DNA from 4 places in the Erwinia sp. 1181_3 genome. Region 1 is predicted to be linked to each of the others. Evidence: predicted binding sites of a transcription regulator. Region 1 holds the regulator's gene; each other region holds the start of a gene.
What was found. The regulator Fur, encoded in region 1, represses iron uptake genes when iron is present. The targets are predictions, from matches to a motif close to ATAATAATGAGAACNACTATCAA.
Positions count from the first base shown of each region.

Region 2: exbB (tol-pal system-associated acyl-CoA thioesterase) is a predicted target of Fur. The motif match lies at 2,058-2,080, and genes of this name have one in related genera.
Region 3: efeU (iron uptake transporter permease EfeU) is a predicted target of Fur. The motif match lies at 1,420-1,442, and genes of this name have one in related genera.
Region 4: fhuE (ferric-rhodotorulic acid/ferric-coprogen receptor FhuE) is a predicted target of Fur. The motif match lies at 2,908-2,930, and genes of this name have one in related genera.

Region 1 is NZ_VTDE01000002.1:749,387-754,104, forward strand. Features, by position in the region: gene ybfE (LexA regulated protein) at 93-374, shown strand; gene fldA (flavodoxin FldA) at 516-1,046, shown strand; gene fur (ferric iron uptake transcriptional regulator) at 1,444-1,887, shown strand; gene mtr (tryptophan permease) at 1,992-3,239, opposite strand; gene FY046_RS07915 (hypothetical protein) at 3,356-3,745, opposite strand; gene FY046_RS07920 (MFS transporter) at 3,733-4,718, opposite strand, start outside.
Region 2 is NZ_VTDE01000003.1:511,260-515,977, reverse strand. Features, by position in the region: gene FY046_RS10840 (DedA family protein) at 1-519, opposite strand, end outside; gene metC (cystathionine beta-lyase) at 711-1,901, opposite strand; gene exbB (tol-pal system-associated acyl-CoA thioesterase) at 2,150-2,884, shown strand; gene exbD (TonB system transport protein ExbD) at 2,890-3,312, shown strand; gene tcuC (MFS transporter) at 3,350-4,669, opposite strand.
Region 3 is NZ_VTDE01000001.1:404,121-408,838, forward strand. Features, by position in the region: gene efeO (iron uptake system protein EfeO) at 1-471, opposite strand, end outside; gene efeU (iron uptake transporter permease EfeU) at 528-1,361, opposite strand; gene putP (sodium/proline symporter PutP) at 1,645-3,129, opposite strand; gene putA (trifunctional transcriptional regulator/proline dehydrogenase/L-glutamate gamma-semialdehyde dehydrogenase) at 3,572-4,718, shown strand, end outside.
Region 4 is NZ_VTDE01000005.1:150,367-155,084, forward strand. Features, by position in the region: gene FY046_RS15170 (autotransporter family protein) at 1-1,090, opposite strand, end outside; gene ahr (NADPH-dependent aldehyde reductase Ahr) at 1,555-2,571, shown strand; gene fhuE (ferric-rhodotorulic acid/ferric-coprogen receptor FhuE) at 3,099-4,718, shown strand, end outside.

The DNA.
Region 1 (4,718 bases):
TGATGGCGCGCTAAAATTTTGCCGCTGCTGATTATCAGACGGCATAACGGCCCTATTCATCAGCAATCCAGCCTTTCAGTATTACGATTCCTATGGCAAAAGAGAACACGGACCGCACAACGATCGATCTGTTTGCAGATGAACGACGTCCGGGACGACCCAAGACTAATCCGCTGACGCGTGATGAGCAGTTGCGTATCAACAAACGCAATCAGCTCAAGCGCGATAAAGTGCGCGGCCTGAAGCGTGTCGAACTGAAAATGAACAGCGACGCGGTTGATGTCCTGAATCAGCTAGCTTTCGAGCGCAATATCAGCCGCAGTGAACTGATCGAAGAAATGCTGCTGGAACAGTTGCAACGTCATCCGTCCTGATGGTATCAGGGCCTTAGCACTCAGCGACAAAACCGGCAGCATTACTCATTTATCCGCTCACGACGGTCTGTTATCATTAGCGATATCTGCGAAAAAATCAGCAGTCACCATATCATTAAGATTCAAGAGGTTATTAAACTCATGGCACTCGTCGGCATTTTCTTTGGTAGCGATACAGGCAATACCGAAAACATTGCAAAAATGATCCAGAAGCAACTGGGGAAAGATGTTGCAGAAGTTCGTGATATTGCTAAAAGCAGCAAAGAAGACCTTGAAGCCTTTGATATTCTGCTGCTTGGCATCCCAACCTGGTACTACGGTGAAGCCCAGTGCGACTGGGATGACTTCTTCCCAACGCTGGAAGAAATCGACTTCAACGGTAAACTGGTTGCGCTGTTTGGTTGCGGCGATCAGGAAGACTATTCCGAGTATTTCTGCGATGCAATGGGCACCATCCGCGACATCATTGAGCCGAACGGCGCAGTGATTGTCGGCCACTGGCCGAGCGAAGGCTACCATTTCGAGGCCTCGAAAGGCATGGCAGATGATAACCATTTCCTTGGCCTGGCCATTGATGAAGATCGCCAGCCAGAGCTCACCAACGAACGCGTTGAAAAGTGGGTAAAACAAATTTTTGATGAACTTCAGCTAAAAGATATCATCGAAGCATAACCATAGCCGCTTGATGTGGGAGCTATCTCACATCAAGTAAGTGGTTTTTCCTATAGAAGTAATAGATACATGTTTGTAACTTTCATCTGCAAAACTGTACAATAACCCCATCGGTTACCCGCTTACTCAGCACCTGCCCCACTCTTTGAGGATGTGAGTCGCCCAAAGAGCGGTGAAGATGATGCAGATTGAAATGTTAACCCAGCCTAATTCGGGCGCGTGCTACCCTGGATGTAATGACACTTATCCTTACATCCATTGCGGTTTCAGGCACCCCTTATGGTTTTCATTTCGGAGTATCAGTTCTATACTGAGACGCACTCATCTTTTAGCGTCGACCGATGTTCAGGGCTTTTCAGCCACTAAGTGACTAGCAAAGTAACAGGACAATATCCGCATGACTGACAATAACACCGCATTAAAGAAGGCCGGCCTGAAAGTCACGCTTCCCCGACTGAAAATTCTGGAAGTGCTTCAGGAACCAGAGGGCCATCATGTCAGTGCGGAAGACTTGTACAAACGCCTGATTGATATGGGCGAAGAAATTGGTCTGGCCACCGTTTACCGCGTGCTGAACCAATTTGATGATGCGGGGATCGTTACCCGCCATAACTTTGAAGGCGGTAAATCCGTTTTCGAACTGACTCAGCAGCACCATCACGATCACCTGATCTGCCTGGACTGCGGTAAAGTTATTGAGTTCAGAGACGAATACATTGAGGAACGTCAGCGTGAAATCGCCACGCGTCACGGTATCAAACTGAGCAACCATAGCCTGTATCTTTATGGCCATTGTTCTCTGGGTGACTGTCGTGAAGACGAGACTCTGCACGACAAATAATCTGCACTGTTCAGTGTAAAAACCGGTGGCTTGCCACCGGTTTTTTTATGCCTGCGTTATAGCGATTCCTCCCGGCTAAAACGCTGCCAATCTGTCTCAAAAGGTTATCGCGTATAGAGCGGCAGCCAGCCACCATATGAAAGCAACGAGACCACGGCATTCAGTGCACCAAACAGCAGAACCAGCACAATCGGTGCCATCCCCCCTCTGACTCGCCACGTGGCAGTGGCAAAACGTCGACGTGACTGCCAGGCTAGTAGCGCTGGCGTGACAACAGCCCACAACGTCGCGGCCAGCCCGGCATAACCGATTGCCAGCAGAAAACCGTTGGGCCAGATCATCGCGGCCGTTAGCGGCAGAATAAACGTCAGCAGCGTGGTTTTTAATCTTCCGGACGCGGAGTTATCCAGTTTAAAGAGATCGGCAAGGTAATCAAAAAAGCCAAGACTGACACCGAGGAATGAACAGGCAACGGCGAAGTTAGAGAAGATATCCAGTAACAGATTCAGAGAGCGATTGTGCAGTACGCCGGATAACGCCCCCACCAGTACGTCAATATTACCGCCTTGCGCGGCAATCGCTTTAAATTCGCTGCGGGGAATATTGCCCATCGTGCCGATGATCCAGATAAAGTAAATCATCAGAGCCAGCAGCGTGCCGTAAATCAGGCAACGGCTCACGCGGCCTGCATTCTTATGGTAGTAAGTCGTCAACCCGGCAATGTTGCCATGGTAGCCGAAGGAGGCCAGACAAAACGGCACCACTATCCAGAGATATCGCAGATAATCGCGATCGGCTCCCTGGCTGTCGAGCAGAATAGCCGGCTGAACATGCCACAGCAGGCCGCCAAAAATCATCAAAAAGGTGAGGATCTTCGCGCCGAGAAAAATCAGCGTCATCCGGCTGACAACCGCTGTTCCCAGCCAGATAAACAGCGCCACCAGTAGCGTAAAGAGCAGCCCAGCCATACGTGCCGATATTCCGACATTTAATTGATTAAGGCTGTGCTGAATAATCGCGCCACTGGCAGAAATGTACGCATAGGTGAGGATCCCCAGCACAAAGACCACGGACAAACCGTTGATCAGGTTCCAGCCACGCCCAAGTAAATCGCGTGTGACCGTATCAAAACTCGCCCCGATGGGATAATGCAGGCTGGCTTCCAGATACAGTAATCCGGACAGCAGCATACAGAACCAGGTCACGATCAGCAGCGCGGAGGACCAGGCAAACCAGGCACCGGACATCACTACCGGCAGCGAGAACATCCCGGCACCAATAATGGTGCCACTGATAATCAACGCCCCCCAGAGTGTTGACGGCAGACGAACAGCAGAAGCAGGTGTAGCCATGAAATCCCTTAGCGAATGCAATAAATAACATGCCATAAACCGGGATAATCCACTGGCTAAACGGCAAGAATGCCGCATAGTCTACACAGAATCACACTCACGAACTAGTACAGTAATTAACTGACCACCATTGTTTCCTGCAAATAGCGCCAGCGAGGTGGCGTACAACCACAATCAATCACCGCCAGTGAAATACGGTGGGTATGATTATCACCCTGCTGTTGTAGCTCGTGATACTGGATCGCTACTTCCTGGCCAAACTGAGAGATCACTTTGCAGTGTTCAATCGTGATAGCAACACCCTGCCGTTCGCCGACCAGACGAGTGAACAGCGCAGTCACCTCCTCCATCGACAGACTTTTTCCGCTGGGCGCGACCATGATAAAATCGGGTTCAAAATGTCGCAACAGCTCAGGGACAAAGCTCCCATCTCCGTGAAACACTTTCTCAATAAGCTGATGCAGTACAATGATACTTTCACAGGCTTTTTCGGTTAACGCTGACATACAACATCCTTATGACGGGCGTGGCGATAAATCATCCACAAGGGGAACAGGCCGGTAACTGCGGCAACAACAAAGACCTGATGATAAGACTGAGCAGCAGAATAGTGGCGGCTCATCAACGTAAACAGCAGTGTAAACAATGCGGCGCCGAGGCTGAATGAAAGCTGACGATTAATATTCCATATCACACTGGCCCGCGTCATCTGCTCATCGTGAAAATCAGTCAGAGCACTGGTTTGTGCCGTATTGGCACTGATTCCACCGCCAATCCCCATCAGCAGATAAGCCGCATTCAATAGCATCACCTGTTCGGGACTCTGTACCAGCGCCAGCAGCACGATGCCGCCTGCATGTAAGACCAACCCACAGCTGAACAGGGTCAGTGCGCCCAGACAATGGTAAAGACGACCACATACCAGCATCGCCACCAGTGCCCCACCACCGTACAGCAGCATAAATGCTCCACAACGTTCGGCAGAAAAATGCAGGCACTGTTGCAGATAAAAAATGTTGAGCAGGTTCACACCGGTGAAGATGCCCGGCACGGCGTAGTAAATGACCACCGCCAGCTTTAGCCGGGGATTACGCAACAGCTTCAAATCAATCACCGCCTGGGGTTGACGATGGTAATGGCGCAAATAGCCGATAGCCAGGCCCAACGCGGCCAGCAGCCATAACGATGCAGAAATAAGAGACCCCGCCTCCGCAAGCTGCGACAACCCAAGCAGAACGGCAGCCAGTGCCAGGCACACCAGCAGAATGCCACGGATATCAGGCCGGACTGCCACCCGCGTTTCACGCTGCACCCACAGCGCGGCCAGCGCAGCGGCCATCAGGCTGAACGGAATATTGCACCAGAAAATCCAGCGCCATGAGAGGCTGTCGACAATCATGCCGCCCAGCAGCGGCGACAGTGCTGGCGCAATCAATGCCACGCTCATAATCAGGGTCGATATGGTTGCCCGTTCCTTGC
Region 2 (4,718 bases), on a different contig from region 1:
GTAGCCAAAGCCCACCAGAATCGTGACCCATAGCAGGCCACTCAGCCAGTTGAATAGCTGAAAACGGCCGTTTTTCAGGCCCGAAATCCCCGCCAGCGTTGGCAGAATTGTGCGCACGAAGGCCAGAAAACGCCCTACCAGTAACGCCATCAGACCGTGACGATTAAACAGATGCCATGCGCGTTGATGATACTGTGCGGGCAGATGCAGTAACCAGCCTTTGACCAGCCGGGTATTCCCCAGCCAGCGTCCCTGAATATAGCCCAGCCAGCAGCCCAGACTGGCGGCCGTGGTCAGAATCAGCAGCGTCGGAATAAATGTCATCACGCCTTTGGCGATCATGGCACCTGCCAGCAGCAGCAGGCTGTCACCCGGCAAAAATGCGGCGGGCAACAGGCCATTTTCTAAGAACAACGTCAGGAACATAATCCCGTAAACGATCCAAATTACATCCGGATTGGCCAGCGCGGCAAAATCCTGATGCCAGAGCGCCTGAACAATCTCGTGTAGTACACTCATTCTTTATCCCGTGACCGCTTCGCCTTCATACCTGGCGCCTTGCTGTAGCGCCAGCTCGTTGGCTATAGAAAACACCCATTATTCTGGCTATCGAAACTTCGTTGCTTAGTGTAACTGTAAATGAGTGCCAACACCTTGATCAAAGGCGCGAACCCGAGACGCCATTGATCAATTGTTGAGGTTTCGGGGATTCAGCGGCTCAGGCGGGCAAAACCGGCGGCCAGGTCATCAATCAAATCGTCCACGTTTTCCAGTCCTATATGCAGGCGTACCAGCGTACCGGTGAAATCCACACCGCCCGCCGGACGGATCGCCGCGAGTTCTTCCGGCTGGTTAGCCAGAATCAACGACTCATAGCCGCCCCAGGAGTACGCCATACTGAAGTGAGTGAAGTGGTCGAGGTAATGTGCCAGCTGCGTATGACTCAGTTTTTCCTTCAGCACAAAGGAGAACAGGCCGCTGCTGCCAGTGAAATCACGCTTCCAGAAAGCATGACCTTTGCACTGCGGCAGCGCCGGGTGATTGACCACCGCCACTTCAGGACGCTCTGCCAGCCAGTGCGCCACGCGCAGGCTGCTCTCTTCATGCTGGCGCAGACGCACCGCCAGGGTGCGCAGGCCACGGCTGGCCATATAAGCCGTATCGGCATCGACCATTTGCCCCATCAGATAGGAGTTTTCCCGCAGCTGTTCCCAGCAGCGTGCATTAGCGACGGCGGTGCCAATCATCGCATCGGAATGACCAATCAGATATTTGGTGCCCGCCTGAATGGAGATATCTACGCCAAAATCCAGTGCGCGGAACAAAATGCCTGCGCCCCAGGTGTTGTCGATCATAATGATTGCGTCGGGGGCTTTGCTGCGGATTGCCGCAACGATCGCCGGAACATCCTGTACTTCCATGGTGATCGACGCCGGAGACTCCAGAAACACCACGCGCGTATTGGGCTGCACCTTTTCGGCGATCTCGCTGCCGATGGTGTGATCAAACCAGGTGGTGCTCACATTCATTTTACTGAGAATTTTAGTGCAGAAATCCTGCGTTGGCTCATAGACGCTGCCGCTCATCAGCACATTATCCCCGGCGGAAACAAAGGCGAGAATGGCATTGGCTACCGCTGCTGCGCCGCAAGGGTAGAGTGCACAACCGGCACCGCCTTCCAGTTCGGTCATCGCTTCCTGCAATGAAAAGTGGGTCAGGGTGCCACGGCGCCCGTAAAACAGCTCGCCGTCTGCCCGCCCGGCAGTGGCCCGTTTTTTGTCGGCGACCGTATCGAATACTAGCGAAGAAGCCCGCTGAATCACTGTGTTTACGGATCCCTGGGTATAACGTTTGCTACGTCCGGCACGAATCAGTGCCGTTTCAATTTTTTCGCTGCTCATAAAAATCCTGTGTCATTTTTACCCTTTTTTTAACGTTAACACGGTAGCCGTTCAGGGGAAATTCGACAGGCGCATAAGTGATGAAAATTCACCATCAGTGCGAAAGTCGGTTCCGGTAATCAACGAAACGAGCATAAAACGTCCAGAAAGTTGTAAATAGTAATGAGAACTACTATCAATTCCCCGCTGTTTTGGTATGATCCGCGATAGAATTTTTCGCTATCAGCAATTGACGTTGGAGACACAGCGTGACAAATGATTTGATGCAGATGGACCTGTCCGTCTGGGGCATGTATCAGCATGCAGACATCGTGGTTAAAGCGGTGATGATTGGCCTTCTGTTGGCGTCCGTTGTCACCTGGGCTATTTTCTTCAGCAAAAGCATTGAGCTGAGCGCTGCGCGTAAGCGTCTGAAACGTGAGCAGCAGTTGCTGGCGAATGTACGTTCACTGGAAGAAGCCTCTCAGGTGTGTGAGAGCTTTAAAGGCCACAGTCTCAGCACGCTGTTGGTGAAAGAAGCGGAAAACGAGCTGGAACTGTCAGCCGGTTCTGACGACAACACCGGCATCAAAGAGCGTACCGGTTTCCGCCTTGAGCGTCGCGTTGCGGCTTTCAGCCGTCATGCCGGTCGTGGTAACGGCTTCCTCGCAACCATTGGTGCGATTGCCCCGTTTGTCGGTCTGTTCGGTACGGTCTGGGGCATCATGAACAGCTTCATCGGCATTGCAAAAACGCAGACCACCAACCTGGCTGTTGTTGCTCCCGGCATTGCTGAAGCGCTGTTGGCTACCGCTATCGGTCTGGTTGCGGCGATCCCTGCTGTAGTGATCTATAACGTCTTTGCCCGTATGATCGGCAGCTACAAAGCCTCACTGGGCGATGTGGCGGCACAGGTTCTGCTGTTGCAGAGCCGCGACCTTGACCTCGCTGCCAGCGAAGGTGCACATCGCGTTCAGTCTGCGCAGAAACTGCGGGTAGGTTAAGCATTATGGCAATGCGATTAAACGAAGATCTCGATAGCAACGGTGAAATGCACGAAATCAACGTGACGCCGTTTATCGACGTCATGCTGGTGCTGCTGATTATCTTTATGGTCGCCGCGCCACTGGCCACCGTTGACGTGCGCGTCAATCTGCCTGCGTCCACCAGTTCGCCGCAGCCGCGTCCTGAAAAACCGGTGTATCTGTCGATCAAAGCCGACCGTCAGCTGTTTATCGGTAATGATGCCGTGACGCAGGAAACGCTGGTCGATACGCTGATTAAGCAGACTGAAGGCAAGAAAGACACGACCATTTTCTTCCAGGCGGATAAGTCGGTCGATTATGAAACCCTGATGGGCGTGATGGATAAACTGCGCCAGGCCGGGTATCTGAAGATTGGCCTGATGGGCATGGAAACCGTCAGTAAATAATCTCGCAGGGGCGACCATTTCTGGTCGCCCCTTTCGTTTATACCTGAATCGCCGGCTCTTTCAGACGCCGTACCTGATACTGCTTCACCAACCGCTTAATCATCAACGAGCCTGCCAGCCCGCATAGCGCGGCAATCGTCAGCCATACGCCCGGCATCGCTTTATCTCCGGTAACATGAATCAGATAGCTGCATATCGCGGGTGTAAAACCGCCAAACAGCGCAGTCGCCAGGCTATACGCCAGGGAGAACCCCGTCGCCCGCACTTCAGCCGGCATCACCTCCGTCAGATACACCACCATGGCCCCGTTATAGCTGCCATACAGGAAGGAGAGCCACAGTTCCGCTTCCAGCAGATGGGTGAGGCTGGGCGAGCCGACCAGCCAGTGCAGCACCGGCCAGGCGGTCAGGATCATCAGCACGGTAAACAGCAGTAACAGCGGGCGGCGACCGTAACGGTCAGAGAGGGAACCCATTACTGGCAGCCAGATCAGATTGGAGATCCCAACGCACAGTGTGACAAAGAAGCTCTCTCTGTCGCTCATCATCAGCACTGTTTTGCCGAACGTAGGGGTAAACGCGGTGATCATATAGAACATCACCGTGGTGGTGACCACCATCAGCATGCCGGCGAGGATCAGCGCCCAGTTACTGCCGACCGAGTGCATAATCTGACGCATCGTCGGGTGATGTTTACGCTGGCTAAAGGCTTCTGTCTCCTCCAGCATCCGGCGGATCCAGAACAGGAACGGCACAATCATACAGCCGATGACGAAGGGAATGCGCCAGCCCCATTCGGTCACCTGGCCTTTATCCAGCAGATGGTTAAGCAGCAGGCCCAGTAGTGCCGCGAAGATCACCGCAATCTGCTGACTGCCAGATTGCCAGCTGACGTAGAAGCCTTTTTTGCCCTTTGGCGCGATCTCTGACAGATACACCGACACGCCGCCCAGTTCGACCCCGGCCGAGAACCCCTGGAGCAGACGCCCCAGCAGGATCAGGATCGGTGCAGCCATGCCGAGGGTGCTGTAGCCCGGGACGACCGCAATGGTCAGTGTACCGATCGCCATTAGCCCGAGCGTGAGCAGTAACCCCTTACGGCGTCCGTGCTGGTCAATGTACGCGCCGAGGATAATTGCCCCCAGCGGACGCATCAGAAAACCTGCGCCAAAGGTCATCAGCGTCAGCATTAGCGAGGCGAAGGGGTCATCCCCGGGGAAGAAGGTTTTGGCAATGGCGGTGGCGTAGTAGCCAAACACCATGAAATCGTACATTTCGAGGAAGTTACCGCTGGTAACGTTGAAGATTGTTTTCGCACCGCCTTGCCGCGATGTATTGAGCTGGGGGGTTATCGCCATGACTGCATCCTTTTTGTGTTTCTCTCGTTTTTATCCTGCCAAGGCGGTC
Region 3 (4,718 bases), on a different contig from region 1:
GAAAGCTTTGGTGCCGGTGACCAGCTGGGCCACTTCCTGAGTGACATACAGCTTATAATCAGCAATCGGCCCAACCAGTTGCAGTACATCCGGCTTGCCGTCGTTCACTTTACTGCCGTTCGCTTTCACGATCAGCTTGCCTTTCGGGTTGCTCAGCAGGCCGCAGGTAATATCGTACTCACCCGCTTCCAGATTCGCGGTCAGCTTCTGGGTGAAGGATGGCGCGATATTTTCACGCTCTTCCACCACCATTACGCCTTTCAGAATCTCCCACTCCAGCGCTTTCTGGCTGTTGTTCTTAATGATGAACTGCGTTTTGCCTGCATCCACGGTCAGTGTCATCGGTTCACACTGTTTATCGGTCACGCTGACGTTAACCTGTGGGATATCGGCAGCCAGCGCTGCGCCGGATGAAGTCAGGGCGGCCAGCAGGGCAGCATTCAGTGCGTGGCGGCGAAAGTGTGTGGTCATTGAGTCATCCCAGTCAAAGTGTTGTTAACGGCAGACCATCAGCCTGCCAGACAGATTCAGCGCGTGGTACGCGCAGAGGTCGATACAGAGCGCGCAGGCAGTGCAAACAGCAGCAACGCAGGAATCAGATAGATAAACCACACCGCGACTTCACTGACGCTTGGCGCTTCCTGATAGCCCAGCAGGCCCTCCAGTAAGGTGCCAACAACGCTGTGGGTGGTCAGGGTGTTACTCAAATCAAACGCCACGTCCTGGAAGTGATTCCATAACCCGGCTTCATGAAAGGCACGGATCGCCCCTGCGGCCAGTCCGGCAGCGACGAAAATAATGAACAGGCTGGTCCATTTAAAGAAGCTGGCCAGGTTAAGGCGCACCCCACCCCAGTAAATCAGCATACCCAGCACCACCGCAGTGCCAAGGCCGAGCATCGCACCCAACGGTGGCGCATAACCTACATCCTGCTGGAACGCGGCCAGCAGGAAAAAGACGGATTCCAGCCCTTCACGCGCCACGGCAAGGAACACCATCATGATCAGCGCCCAGCCGCTGCTGTTGCCCTTCTGTAACGCGCTATCAACAGCCTCTTCCAGCTGTGCCTTTACGTTACGTGAGACTTTACGCATCCAGAACACCATCCAGGTGAGGATCACCACGGCAACGGCGGCAACCAGGCCTTCAAACAGCTCCTGCTCTTTCTGCGGGAACTCGCCCGTGGTTTCATTGATAAACCAGCCGAGTGCAAGGCACAGCGCGGCAGCAACAAACACCCCAATCCACATGGCACCAAACCACTGACTGCGCTGGGTGCGTTTCAGGTAACTGGCGATCAGGCTGACAATCAGCGCCGCTTCCAATCCTTCGCGTAACATAATAAGAAACGGGACAAACATGCCATACACCTCAAAGCGTGAAATTAGGTCAAAACCAGTAAAGATAAGTAAAATAAAAACGATATTGATTATCATTATCGGGCGACTAATTACAAGATGGCGGAACGATATTTTCGTGTTTTGCGAGATGGGAAAAATTAAGCAAATGTAACGATGACGACAGGGCTTTCTCCCGCTCGTTCCCGACGGACAGACAGGAGCGAGGGCATAAAACGGGAAAGCGAGCTGAATTGCAGAGGGGGAAGATTCGCTGGTACCGGGCGGCACCAGCGAAGAGGAGAGCTTAGTCGGCCTGATATTCGGCTTCAGCGGCATCAAAACGCTGCTCAGCAGCGGCAGATGGCCCTTTGCCCAGCAGGCTGAAGACCACAATCGCGATACTGCCGAACAGGAAGCCTGGAATAATCTCGTAGAGGTCAAACCATTCGTATTGTTTCCATACCAGCACGGTCGCCGCACCGACGATCATCCCGGCCAGTGCACCGTTACGCGTCATACGTCTCCAGACAAGAGAGAGCAGAACCACCGGACCAAATGCCGCACCGAAGCCAGCCCAGGCATAGCTCACCAGACCCAGTACACGGTTGTCCGGATTCGCGGCCAGCGCAATAGCAATTGCCGCCACCAGCAGCACCATCAAGCGCCCCACCCACACCAGCTCACGCTGGCTGGCCCCTTTACGCAGGAAGTTCTTATACAGATCTTCCGTCAGTGCGCTGGAGCACACCAGCAGCTGGCAACTGAGCGTTGACATCACCGCCGCCAGAATCGCGGACAGCAGGATCCCGGCAATCCATGGGTTAAACAAAATGCGCGCCAGTTCAATAAAGATACGCTCACTATTCTGCGAAACCTCGCCCGCCAGTGCAGGGTTGTTCTGGAAGTAGGCGATACCAAAGAAGCCCACGGCGACAGCACCCGCCAGGCACAGAATCATCCAGATCATCCCGATACGACGTGCGGTACGAATAGAACGGTGAGAATCCGCCGCCATAAAACGCGCCAGAATATGCGGTTGGCCGAAGTAGCCCAGCCCCCAGCCCAGCAGGGAGATAATCGCCACAAAGTTGAGATTTTTCAGCATATCGACATTGGCAAGGCTCTTGGCTTTGATCACGACCATCGCATCGTCCAGACCACCGACCGCAAGAATGACCATCACCGGCGTCAGGATCAGGGCAAAAATCATCAGGCTGGCCTGCACCGTGTCAGTCCAGCTGACCGCGAGGAAACCGCCGACGAACGTATAAACGATAGTCGCAGCAGCACCGGCCCACAGGGCTGTCTGGTAACTCATACCGAAGGTACTTTCGAACAGTCGCGCACCCGCCACCACGCCAGAAGCGCAGTAGATGGTGAAGAAGATCAGGATGACCACGGCGGAGATCACGCGCAATAGCTTGCTGGTGTCTTCAAAACGGCTGGAGAAGTAGTCCGGCAACGTCAGGGCATTGCCGTGATGCTCAGTCTGCACGCGCAAACGGCCCGCGACAATTTTCCAGTTCAGATACGCCCCCAGGGTCAGGCCAATGGCGATCCAGCTTTTTGAAATCCCGGCAAGGAAGATAGCGCCCGGCAGGCCCATCAGCAGCCAGCCGCTCATATCGGACGCACCGGCAGAGAGTGCCGTCACAACAGCACCTAAACTACGACCACCGAGAATATAGTCATCAAAGTTTTTCGTTGAACGGTATGCGATGAAACCAATCAGCACCATGCCAAGAATATAAACACAAAATGTCACCATCATGGGTGTACTTACAGTCATTTAAGTTCTCCACTTATTATTCGTTTCCACAGCGGGAGGCTGCATATGCGTCATCTGCCGGAACGAAGCAGACCGGCGCACGGGGGGGGCATCCAGCCGGGGGGCGGTATCCTGCCGTAAACGGCTGTGTGGCACAAACGATTTAACACAGCTCGTACATCCATTTCACCAGGTTGTTACTATTAAATGCCAGCAGGTTGCACTCCATCACACTTCACCGGGTTGCACCCGCACAGCAACCCCATAAAAACCAGGCTTAACGGCGCTTTCACGAACCTGGCGAGTTTCTTGCAGCAATATCCATGCCGCTTTTTTTACGTTAACAAAAAGCCCATTTTTAAGTTTGAGGAGAGGGTCACATTTAACGAGGTTGCACAAAGTTGCAACATCAGTGATATTGCACCCTATCATTTGTTATCTACTGATTCAGGAGCTGTAAGGCATGGGCACAACTACCATGGGTGTGAAACTGGACGATGCAACACGCGACCGGATTAAACAGGCTGCGCTACAGATTGACCGCACCCCGCACTGGCTGATCAAGCAGGCCATTTTCAACTATCTGCAACAGATCGAACAAGGCACCACGCTGGCCGAGCTCCCCACCAGCACCCTCGTTGTCGAGAGCGATGTACGCCCGTCGGAAGAGACGCACCAGCCCTTCCTGGATTTTGCCGAGCAGATCCTGCCGCAGTCGGTCGCCCGTGCCGCCATCACTTCTGCCTGGCGCCGCCCGGAAACCGAAGCAGTGCCCATGCTGCTGGAACAGGCGCGTTTACCGCAGCCTCTGGCAGAGTCCACCCATCGCCTGGCTTATCAGCTGGCGGACAAGCTCCGGCACCAAAAAGGGGCAGGCGGACGCGCCGGAATGGTGCAAAGTCTGCTCCAGGAGTTCTCACTTTCCTCCCAGGAAGGCGTGGCGTTGATGTGCCTGGCCGAAGCCTTACTGCGTATTCCTGACAAACCGACCCGTGATGCCCTGATCCGCGATAAAATCAGCAACGGTAACTGGCATTCTCACCTGGGGCGCAGCCCGTCGATGTTCGTCAATGCCGCTACCTGGGGGCTGCTGTTTACGGGCCGTCTGGTGTCGACCCATAATGAAGCGAATCTGTCACGCTCGCTCAACCGGATTATTGGTAAAAGCGGTGAACCCTTGATTCGTAAAGGGGTTGATATGGCGATGCGCCTGATGGGCGAACAGTTCGTCACCGGGGAAACCATCGCCGAAGCGCTGGCCAATGCCCGTAAGCTGGAAGAGACCGGTTTCCGCTACTCCTACGATATGCTAGGTGAAGCAGCGCTGACGGCGCAGGACGCCAAAGCTTATCTGCTCTCCTATCAGCAGGCGATCCATGCCATCGGCAAAGCATCCAACGGTCGTGGCATTTATGAAGGCCCGGGGATCTCCATCAAGCTTTCTGCGCTGCACCCACGTTACAGCCGCGCGCAATATGAACGCGTGATGGAAGAGCTGTACCCGATCCTGAAATCACTGACGCTGCTGGCACGCAGCTACGATATCGGTATCAATATCGATGCTGAAGAAGCCGACCGCCTTGAGCTGTCGCTCGACCTGTTGGAAAAAC
Region 4 (4,718 bases), on a different contig from region 1:
CATTGATATTTTTTGCATCCAACTGACTTTCCGTGACAATACCGCGACCTCTCTCACCGGTGATCGTGGCCTGAATATTGTCGAGTGATGCTTTACCGCCCTGTGCTGCCACCGCTATACCGTTCTCACCTGAAATGCTGAACACCGTATCCTTCACCTGCAGCAAGGAATCTTTGGTTGTTGTCCAGATGCCGTAAGCATCAGAACCCGATGTCTCGATATGACCTCCGTTAACCTGCGCCGAACCGGCATATTCCAGGCTCACACCATGGGCAAAATCACCGGTGGTGTTGATATTCACGTTATTGAGAACACTTTGTCCTAGCGTCGATATCGCGGTGGCCGTTCTCCCCGTCGTGCTGATACTGCTGTCATTCAGGGTCAATGCAGAACCGGCCTGGTTGCTCTTTTCTACCAGAATCCCCTGGCCCAGATTACTCGCATTAATAATCAGACCGGATGCATTCAGCGTTGCGTTATTAACATGAATACCAAAACTGGAGCTCAGGCCATTGAGAATAATTTGGGAATCTTTTAGCGTTGCCTGAGCCTGTTGAGAAATTTCTATCATATTCAACACGGTGGGGCTATTTGCCGTTAATATCAGGCCATTACCATTAAGCGTTCCGCCCGCAATATCGATGCCCTCATTCATTCTGTTCCCCAGTGTAATATGGGTATTACTGAGATTCAGCGTTGAATTTCCGGTGGCCGAAATACCATAAGCATTTATCCCGGTAACATGAATATTGGTTCCATCCATGTTGAGCGTACCCTGAACAACATTGGCACCGTTGCCATAGCTTCCCTGGGTAGATATGGAGGCTTTATTGATGTCAGCCTGCGCCCCCTGAACGACCCGTACACCGTAAGAGCCAGAGCCGGAAGTGATAAAGTTGAGGTTCGGGTCCGTCACCAGGTGGCTGTTTTCACCACTGGCAGATAGCGCAGGCTGATTATTGCCCGTGGTCATATTTCCCTGACTGACCTGAAGTTTCTGACCATCGTTAACTTCCCATGGTGATGTTGCCGCAGCACTCAGAGGAAACAATAGTAGCGTCACGATATTGCAGGTAAATCGCTTATTCATTTTTCGCATAAAATCCCTTTATTACTTAACTCATCAATAAATACAAAACAGTCCATTTAAACGTCACAACATCATATTCCCCATTGGGTTTAACTCATAAATTAACAATAGGAAAGTACTTTATTCTTCGAAATAAAAAATGAAAAAAAACGATTAAGCCTCACTAATAAAAATAAAAAACAATAAAATAAAAACAGGCTGTAGCCACTCAGATTATCTGAAAGATATTTTTTCAGAATTAGGATTTCTCTAAGGTAATAGTGAATTACAGTGAACCATGTAAGAGGGATATCGCACTTTTTGCGGCAAAACTGGCGTACACTTTTCACCCTTCAATCAGGAGGGAATGGCCAAATTATCCCCATTCATCGGCGCAGATGGGCAGTTTGTGCGGCAAAAATCCAACTTTCTGCCCTCATAGCGCTACACTTCGCCCTGACCGTAAACTGAATCTGAGGTATTAAGTGAAAATTAAAAGCTACGCAGCAATGAAAGCAGGACAGGCTCTGGAGCTGTATGAGTTCGACGCAGGCGCGCTGAGTGCAGAGGAAGTGGAAGTCGAGGTGGAATACTGTGGCGTCTGCCATTCCGATTTGTCGATGATCGATAACGAATGGGGCATCTCTCAGTACCCGACTATCGGCGGTCATGAAGTGATCGGACGTGTCTCCGCGCTCGGGGATGCGGCAAAAAACAAAGGACTGTCTGTGGGCCAGCGCGTGGGCATTGGCTGGACGGCGAAAAGCTGTCAGCACTGCGATGCCTGCATTAACGGTGAGCAGGTGAACTGCGAACAGGGAACCATCCCGACAATTCTGAATAACGGCGGTTTCGCCGAGAAGCTGCGTGCAGACTGGCAGTGGGTGATCCCATTACCAGAAAGCCTGGATGCGGCGACCGCAGGCCCACTGCTGTGTGGGGGGATCACCGTGTTTAAACCACTGCTGATGAGCAACATTACCGCCACCAGCCGCGTCGGCGTCATCGGCATTGGCGGTCTTGGCCATATCGCGATTAAGATTCTGCGGGCGATGGGCGCTGAAGTGGTCGCATTCAGCTCCACACCGGATAAAAAGCAGTCCATCCTGGATCTGGGTGCCGATGAAGTGATCAACAGCCGTGACCCGGAAGCGTTGAAGTCACAGGCGGGCCGTTTCGACCTGATCCTCAGCACCGTTGCCGTTGACCTTGACTGGAAACCGTACTTCGATGCCCTGGCACCGAAAGGCAAATTCCACACCGTGGGTGCCGTGATGAAGCCGTTCCAGGTGGGCGCATTTGATTTGATCATGGGCGACAAAGCAGTGACCGGTTCGTCTACCGGATCGCCGGGCCAGTTGCGTTCGCTGCTGAAGCTGGCGTCACGTCGCGATATCGCGCCGCACGTCGAGTATTTCCCGATGTCGAAAATTAACGATGCGCTGGACCATGTGCGCGCCGGAAAAGCCAATTTCCGCGTGGTATTGAAAGCGGATTTTTAAGCCGTTGATCGTAACGGGCGGGGCATGCCCCGCCCCTACGAGATCCCCGGCATCATCCATTCCAGGGGCCAGCATGCCCCTGCGAGATCCCCGGCATCATCCATTCCAGGGGCCAGCATGCCCCCTACGAGATCCCCGGCATCATCCATTCCAGGGGCCAGCATGCCCCTGCGAGATCCCCGGCATCATCCATTCCAGGGGTCAGCATGCCCCCTGCGAGGTCCCCGGCATCATCCATTGTAGGGGTCGGGCATGCCCGACCCGTTTCATCGGCAGACTCCTTGTTCCCGTTTTAGTTCACCCTTCATGCAATATTTATTTACATCCCATACTCAAATAATTATAGTTCTCATTTGCTTTACCATTACAGGCACTAATCTGCCTGATTGCCGTATCAGTGGACCTCGCCGCTACTTCATGGATAAGTCAGAGTACTCATACCGCCTAAGGATAACCGGTAGATATTTTCGTGCCCGGTGCAGGTATTGACTCAACATCAGCAACTTATTCCAGGAATGACCGTGCCAATGTCTCGCTCTGAATCCCGTAAGCAGCCTCACTCAGCGCCATTATCTGCATCTCGTATTTTCACCCCATCTGTTGCCGCACTGTTGGTAATGTCGGCATTGCAACCGGCCTTTGCCGCCGACAACGCCAAAACCGATACGCTGACCGTTGAAGCGAATGTTGATGCAACTGCACAGCAGGCCGTCACCGACTACAGCGTTCCGGTGACGTCTGCGGGCACTAAGATGCCGCTGACACTGCGTGATATCCCGCAGTCTGTTTCTATCGTCAGTAAGCAGCGTATGCAGGATCAGGGGTTACAAACCGTTGGCGAGGTACTGAACAATACCGTCGGCGTTTCCGCCTCCAATATTGACTCAGATCGTTCAAATTATTATTCACGCGGCTTCATGATTAATAACTACCTGACTGACGGCATCCCGACCGTTGTCGACAATCAATGGGACCTGGGTGATACCGCCGCTGATACCGCTATCTATGATCGCATCGAAGTCATTCGTGGTGCTAACAGCCTGAGCACTGGCTCCGGCAACCCGTCTGCTTCAGTGAATATGGTGCGCAAACACGCCGACAGTAACGTGCTGACCGGTAACTTCTCTGCAGAAACCGGCAGCTGGGACAAACAGCGCTATACCGGTGATATCAGCACGCCGCTGAATGAATCGGGCACCGTTCGTGGCCGCGCTATCGGCGGTTATCAGGATAACGACAAATGGATCGATCGCTATAACGCACGCAAAAAATTCCTCACCCTGGTGATGGATGCGGACCTGACCGATTCCACTACGCTCTCCTTCGGCTGGGATTATCAGCAGAGCCATACCAATGATCCAAGCTGGGGCGGTCTGCCAACCTTCAATAGTGATGGTAGCCGCACCGATTTTGATCGTAGCTTTAACACAGCATCCGACTGGACTTACAGCGATAAAGAGTCCAATAAAGTCTTCGCCACGCTGACGCAGAAATTTGATAACGGCTGGCAGGCGCAGGTGAATGGCTCGCATGCGAAAACCACCTTTGATACGCGACTGATGTATCCCTACGGCTACCCGGATAAAATTACGGGCCAGGGTGTGGCGGGCGTGAATGGCTGGAACAAAGGTTCACGTAAAGTTGATGGCGTTGACCTGTATGCCAATGGCCCGTTTGAATTACTGGGTCGTACCCACCAGCTGATGGTCGGCGGTAGCTATAGCAAACAGGAAAGCCTGTTCTTCAATACCTTCTCTGATATGTCGGCCATCAATTTCGGTAATTACAATAACTGGGACGGCAATGTTGACGAAGGTAACTGGGGGCCATGGACCGTAGAGAAAGACGACAGCATCCGCCAGAAATCGGCTTACACCGCAGCGCGCTTCTCGCTGACCGATCCGCTGTCATTATTGGTCGGTGCGCGTTATACCGAGTGGCGTGGCAATGGCACCAGCGGCAACAAAACCACCAGCAAGGTCGCGCCATATGCGGGTCTGACGTATGACATTAATGATACGTACTCGGCTTACGCCAGCTATACCTCCATCTTCCAGCCACAGACCTACCGCAACGCGGATGCGCAATACCTTGGCGCAGTGACCGGAAAAAGCTACGAAACCGGCCTGAAAGGCGACTGGAATAAC